One region of the Bacillus sp. FG16 genome, then DNA from elsewhere that is predicted to be linked to it. Evidence: riboswitches for the same ligand, from Rfam matches in the RefSeq annotation. Region 1 holds a riboswitch; the other holds the start of a gene.

Region 1 (3,409 bases):
TGAATTTTCTACTACATGCGTCATACCTGCTACAGGAACGACAATTACATTCCCCTCAATTGGAATAAGAGGTTCACAAGTTTTTAAACTTAATTGATCACCCACTGCATCATAATGCTTCTTAATTCGATGAAACAAGAAGATAATAGCAGGTAAGAAAATAAGAATCGACCAAACTTGTGCAAATTTAGTTAAAAAGAACATGCTCATTACGATAAAACTAATAACTGCACCAATTAAATTAACCGTTAATTTTAAAGCCCATCCTTCAGGTTTTTCACGAAGCCACTTTAATACCATCCCTGTTTGAGAAAGTGTAAATGGAATAAATACACCTACTGCATATAACGGAATTAAATGTTCTGTTTGTCCTTGGAAAGCTACAATTAAAATAATCGAAGCAACTCCAAGTATTATAATACCGTTTGAGTAACCTAGACGGTCTCCTCTAATCGTAAACATTCTCGGTATGAATTTATCTTTTGCGAGGTTAACCGCTAATAAAGGAAATGCAGAATAGCCTGTATTAGCTGCGAGAATTAATATTAAAGCTGTTGTACCTTGTATGACATAGTACATGAAATTACGTCCAAATGTTTGTTCAGCAATTTGAGAAACAACTGTTACTTCTTTACTCGGCGTCACTCCGTAATAATAAGCTAAAAATACAATTCCTGAAAATAACACAGCAAGTAATGCACCCATTGCAAGCAATGTTTTTGCAGCATTGTTTGGCGCAGGATCTTTAAAGTTCGGAATTGCATTTGAAATTGCTTCAACACCTGTTAAAGCAGAACTACCTGATGCAAATGCTCTTAACAGTAAAAACAAACTAATGCCCGCAACCGGCGTTCCGATCGGCGTGTGTAAAGCCTGCGAAACGTGACCAGTCAAAATATTATATATGCCTACACCAATTAATATAAATAGTGCTAAAACAAATAAATAAACAGGATATGCTAAAACGGAAGCTGATTCCGTTACTCCTCTTAAATTTAAGATCGTAATAAATATAACAAATATAATCGCAATGATTACATTATGTGCATGTAAACTAGGAAAAGCAGATGTTAGCGCATCTGTACCTGCAGATACACTTACCGCAACAGTTAAAATATAGTCGACTAATAAAGATCCTCCAGCAATTAAGCCTGGATTCATCCCTAAATTTTCTTTTGATACAACATACGCTCCCCCGCCATGCGGATAAGCAAAAATAATTTGACGATAAGATAAAATAAGGGCTGTCAATAATACTAATACCCCAACAGCGATCGGAATGGAATACCAATAAGCGATCGCTCCCACACCTGCTAAAGCAATTAAAATTTGCTCTGGACCGTAAGCAACTGATGACAATGCATCAGAAGATAAAATAGCTAAAGCTTTCGTTTTATTAAGCTTTTGTTCTCCAAGCTCTGTTGATTTTAACGGTCTTCCAATTAAAAATCTTTTAATAGATGAAACCAATGCTGTCCACTCTCCAATAATTTTGTACGAACTTTTCTGCTTTTTACAGCAAGTAAACAATTTCTTCAGAAAACAAAAAATGTCTACAAGCCATAGCGAAATAGACTTGTAGACATTATTTTTTTTGTCGCACAAGCTCCACCTTCCTTCTCAATATAACGCTTACGAGGTTAGCTGTCGGATTCGGGCCTATGAGTAGCCCTACCTTTTTCAAGGATTCACCCCATCGGATTATGTACTAATCCGTAAAAACGGGTCCCCCGTACCATGCGGTTTCAGCGATTTAGAAAATTAAAACTGTGGATTATAATACTCCTTTATTTTCAAAAAGTAAACAAAAATTTTTAATAAGAAAAAAATTAAAATGATTGCGCATAATCCGCTGAGAAATATACATAATGAATATTAAAAATCCGCAAAGGAGACCCATATGTCTAAAGAAAAGAAGCCTATTTTTTCCGATTCATATTTAGATGCAGTAGCAAATGAAATTAATCAGTTATATGGTAAACGTGAACAGGAAATAAATTTGACAGATAGAACGAAAAGAAATAAATAATTTGTCATACAAAAAAATAAAAAAGATAGCAATACACTTATATATTGCTATCTTTTTTATTTTTTCATACATCTAATTCTATTACAGATTTGTTAAAGGTCATCTCTTCATACACCTTTAAATTTTGATATATAGTTCCTAATAATGGTGCCGCTATAGAAAATTTCTCTGCTACATCCAGTAAATATCCTTGCAAGTGCTTCCCTTCAATAAACGAACCCTTTTCCATATCACGCTGCATCGATGACTTCATATCATACGAAATTTTATCAATCGTTTTCATATGTTCCTGGGCAATATTAGCCTTTACTGGAGCTCCTAATACTCTCATGATTTGTACAGATTCCTCAAACACATTACGGATAAAATCACGGCCGCCTTCACTTTCACGGATTGGTCCAATTGGTGCACGCATTAACGTTGTCACACCTGACATTACAGTAATAAATAAATATTTATGCCACATATCTTGCGTAATATTTTCACTTAAAACAAAACTAGATTTCGTACCTGAAAATGCTTTAGAAATATGCTTTACTCTCTCTGAATTTTGAGACTTAATTTCTCCAAACACAAGTCTGTTGGCAGCGCTAGTTTGTACAATTTCTCCTTGATTGTTTAACGTCGTCTCGATAAAGCATAAACCGCCAATTACTTTTTCTTCGCCGAATTCTTTTTGTAATAGCGATAAATGAGCGATACCATTTAACAATGGAATGATTACAGTATTTTCGCCAACAAACGGCTTCAAATCTTGAATTGCCTCGTTTAAGTGATACGCTTTTGTTGAAAATAAAATGACATCAAATGGAGAAGTTCGCTCTTCTTTCGTTATTAATTTCGGTCGGAAGGAAAAATCCCCGTTAACACTTCGGATTACAAGTCCTCTTTCCTCTAATTGTTTTTTCCGTTTACTACGAACAAGAAACGTGACATCTTCTCCCTTCTCGACTAATCTGCCACCAAAAAATCCTCCGACTCCACCAGCGCCTAATACTAAAATCCGCATACAGCATCCCCCTTTTTAAAATACAATTTTATAACTTTTAGTATACATAACATTATACATGTTCCCTGCTAAATAAGCTGAATTTTCACTCTTAAACAAGTATAAAACAGTGGTTATTTTCAAATAAATTTGGGCATGTTGTTTCTATAGCATATATGGAAAGGAAACAATGTAGATGGAGGCAATACAAGCAATTGAGGAAAAAGGTGTAGCAACAGCTATATTTCAATTTATATTCCCGTTTTCGTTTAAAGCTGGATATGAACAAGATATGTTCCCTTTCTTACAAAAAAACGATTTTCGTCCTTTTCGGCTCGATCATCTCGATGATGAAAATACATATTATGGGGAGTTTAAAGTTTCACATCAAA
Region 2 (3,409 bases), on a different contig from region 1:
AATCACTTCGAGATGGGCTTGTATCGTTTGATATGTGGAAGAATGAGTATTCATGTATGAATGTACAAAAGCTTCGCCAGCATAATTGTCCTTCATGTGGAGAGAATGCATTGTATCCGTATTTAAATAAAGAGAACACATCAAAAACAGCAGTTTTATGCGGGCGAAATACAGTTCAAATTAGACCACCTCATAAAGAAGAAATGAATTTTGAACAATATAAAGAGTTGCTGGAAGGTCGCGTGAATGATTTAAATGTAAATCCATATTTATTATCATTTTCTGTTGAAGACAAGAGGTTAGTCGCCTTTAAAGATGGCCGTGTGCTCGTACATGGAACGAAAGATATAAGCGAAGCAAAAACGATTTATCATCGCTATTTTGGATAGAAAAGGATGAGTGGGATGAAAGTGAATAAAGCTTTAACAATTGCAGGATCTGATAGTGGCGGCGGTGCTGGAATTCAGGCGGATTTAAAAACATTCCAAGAGCTTGGTGTATACGGAATGACGGCTATTACGGCAATTACTGCTCAAAACACGCTTGGCGTTCAAGGGGTATATCCTGTTCCGTTAGAAGGTATTACAGAACAGCTGAATTCAATTGGTACGGATTTAACACCAGATGCAGTGAAACTAGGAATGTTATTTAGTAGTGAAATAATTCAAATTGTTGCAGAACAAATTAAAAAATTTGGCTGGAATAATATTGTGCTAGATCCCGTTATGATCGCAAAAGGCGGTGCATCATTATTACAGCAAGAAGCAGTTCATGCATTAAAAGAATATTTATTACCAGTAGCAACCGTTATAACACCGAATGTTCCAGAAGCAGAAGTGTTAACTGGGATGGAGATTCATAATGTTGAAGATAGTAAGGAAGCTGCAAAAGTATTGCACGAATTAGGTGCTAAATATGTGCTTATGAAGGGCGGACATGCAGAATATCAAGGTAATGAAGTAATTGATTTCCTCTTTGATGGAGAAGAATTTATTGAGTTTAGAAGCGAGCGAATTCCTTCAAAGCAAACGCACGGAAGTGGGTGTACATTTGCTTCAGCGGTTACAGCAGGACTTGCGAAAGGATACTCAATTGAAGATGCTGTTCAAGAAGCAAAACGATTTATTAGTATAGCAATTGAAGAGCCATTGAATATTGGTAGTGGTCATGGACCGACGAATCATTTTGCGTATAAAGTGAATAGAACGCGTGTATAGGTAAGTGAAAAGCCAGTTTTATAACTGGCTTTTTTTCTGTTTACTTTTTCAAAATACAGGAGTAATATATCAGCCAGAATATATTTTTTTGTAAACGCTGAGTCCAATTATATGGAGCGGAGGAACCAATTTGTGCAGTGTCACTAGGGGTGAATCTTTCAAATTTGAAAGTAGGGCTACTCTCAAAGCCCGAATCCGACAGCTAACTTCGTAAGCGTCTTGAGAGAGGACGGTGCCATGATGGATACATCACTTCATCGATCTGATTAGTATAGGGGAATATCAATCTATGTTTGATTTCTTTTATACTAAGGAGGATGAGGTACATGGAACTAACACTTATTTGTGTTGGAGAAGAAAGTAAGGTAAATAGTTTAAGAGATCTAGTTGCATTTCAGCATGAGTTAATTATTTTTACAGCAAATGAAGAGGTAGCGGCTGAAGTTAGGAATTGTGGGTTTGATTGGACTTATAGTTGTAGTAAGGAGCAGGATTTTACTAGTATTTGTGAGTGCATTAAGAAGGTGATTTTACTAGGGGATGAGCTTCCAATCGTTAGTTTCTTCACAGAACACATTCGTTTTTCTTTTCAAGCACCTATTACTGTTGTTACAAGGAATAAACGATATCCAGCGAGGCTCTATGAAACAATTGGAGCTAAGTTTGTCGTGTTTACAAATTGTGATAATATTTCTTTTTTATTTTTTGAATAGGGCGGGGGAAGAAATGATGAAGGTACTATTACTTGGAGATATAGCAAATCGTTGGGCAGTATCGGTAGAGCGAGTTCAAGAATTGGTTCAGATTGATCCCCTTTTTCCCGGGCCATATATTATATTACCATCAAAAGATGCTTTGTATTTAGAGATGGATATTACCGAGTATGAGCAGCTACATGCAGAATTGACACAAGTTTATATTCGTGGGAGAAATTTACGTGCATTTTTACGAGGAGAATAAAGGTTGAATAAAAAAGAGCGAATGCTGAGTGCAACAAGCTATGCACTTCATGTCATTCGCTCTTTTTATTTCATATTTAAAAGGTCATTTTTAAGAAAAGAGAAGAGAAATAAAGAAAATAGATGAAATAATAGTAATAATCTTCAATGTAAGCGTTTAAACGAATGTAAATATTATTATTTTCAGAAATTTAGCCCTTTACAAGTGAAATATAGAGGAGTATATTTACTCTCATAAATCATTCATAAAATTTCCAAAAAAACCTAAAATCGCTGAGTTCCAGAAATGGAGCGGGGGAACCAATTTTGTGCATCGTCACTTGGGGTGAATCTTTCAGTTTTGAAAGTAGGGCTACTCTTTAGGCCCGAATCCGACAGCTAACCTCGTAAGCGTTTAGAGAGGAGGTTTACTTTTTGTTGTTCATTTTTTGAACACTGAGTAGAGCTCAGTGTTCTTTTTTAATATTTTAATGGTAAATTTTTACAAAAGAAGAGAGGGATAGTTATGTTAGATGTTGTAATGGTCGGGATTTTTATTTTATTAGTTGCATCGATGGCAAGTCTTGCAAGTTGGTCAGATAAAGTTGTGAAAGAAGGAAAGCAATCATGATGATTGTCTTATCGGTTATTGTCGCAGCAATTACAGTGTATTTAGTGTATGCATTATTAAATCCAGAGAAGTTTTAATTAGGGGGAATCATTCATTATGATTTGGGTTGCAGTCATTATTACAATGCTCTTGTTTATTTTAGTAGCAAAGCCAACGGGGATTTATTTAGAAAAAGCTTTTCAAGGTAGCAAAACGTTAGATAAAGTATTCGGGCCTTTTGAAAAACTTATTTTTAAAATTACGGGTGTAAAAGCATACAATCAAACGTGGAAACAGTACGCATTATCATTAGTTTTATTAAATGGATTTATGATCGTTGTCGTATACTTCATTTTCAGATTACAAGGTGTGCTGCCACTAAATCCAGCGCATATTGAAGGGATGGAGCCTACGCTCGCTTTTAATACAGCAATTAGTTTTATGGCTGATACAAACTTACAGCATTATAGCGGTGAAAATGGTTTATCTTATTTATCACAATTAATCGGAATTACATTTTTAATGTTTGCGGCACCAGCAACGACATTAGCGCTCGTTATGGCTTTTATAAGAGGACTTGCTGGAAAAGAACTTGGTAACTTTTTCGTTGATTTTACGAGAGCGTTAACGAGAGTGTTTCTTCC

What was found. A riboswitch is a leader RNA that binds a small molecule or an ion and turns the genes downstream of it on or off. The one in region 1 is predicted to bind cyclic di-AMP.
Region 2: linked by a shared signal. The riboswitch ahead of ACODS7_RS22960 (hypothetical protein) and the one ahead of ACODS7_RS20425 (APC family permease) in region 1 are both predicted to bind cyclic di-AMP.

What each region holds. Positions count from the first base shown of each region.
Region 1 covers NZ_JBMDKC010000060.1:25,558-28,966, forward strand. The annotation lists gene ACODS7_RS20425 (APC family permease) at 1-1,470, opposite strand, end outside; cyclic di-AMP (ydaO/yuaA leader) riboswitch at 1,615-1,761, opposite strand; gene ACODS7_RS20430 (hypothetical protein) at 1,901-2,029, shown strand; gene panE (2-dehydropantoate 2-reductase) at 2,094-3,038, opposite strand; gene ACODS7_RS20440 (hypothetical protein) at 3,214-3,409, shown strand, end outside.
Region 2 covers NZ_JBMDKC010000076.1:10,952-14,360, forward strand. The annotation lists gene thiF (thiazole biosynthesis adenylyltransferase ThiF) at 1-389, shown strand, start outside; gene thiD (bifunctional hydroxymethylpyrimidine kinase/phosphomethylpyrimidine kinase) at 405-1,217, shown strand; cyclic di-AMP (ydaO/yuaA leader) riboswitch at 1,303-1,450, shown strand; gene ACODS7_RS22960 (hypothetical protein) at 1,544-1,930, shown strand; gene ACODS7_RS22965 (hypothetical protein) at 1,944-2,177, shown strand; gene ACODS7_RS22970 (hypothetical protein) at 2,181-2,303, shown strand; cyclic di-AMP (ydaO/yuaA leader) riboswitch at 2,438-2,583, shown strand; gene ACODS7_RS22975 (SipW-dependent-type signal peptide-containing protein) at 2,682-2,786, shown strand; gene kdpF (K(+)-transporting ATPase subunit F) at 2,786-2,863, shown strand; gene kdpA (potassium-transporting ATPase subunit KdpA) at 2,883-3,409, shown strand, end outside.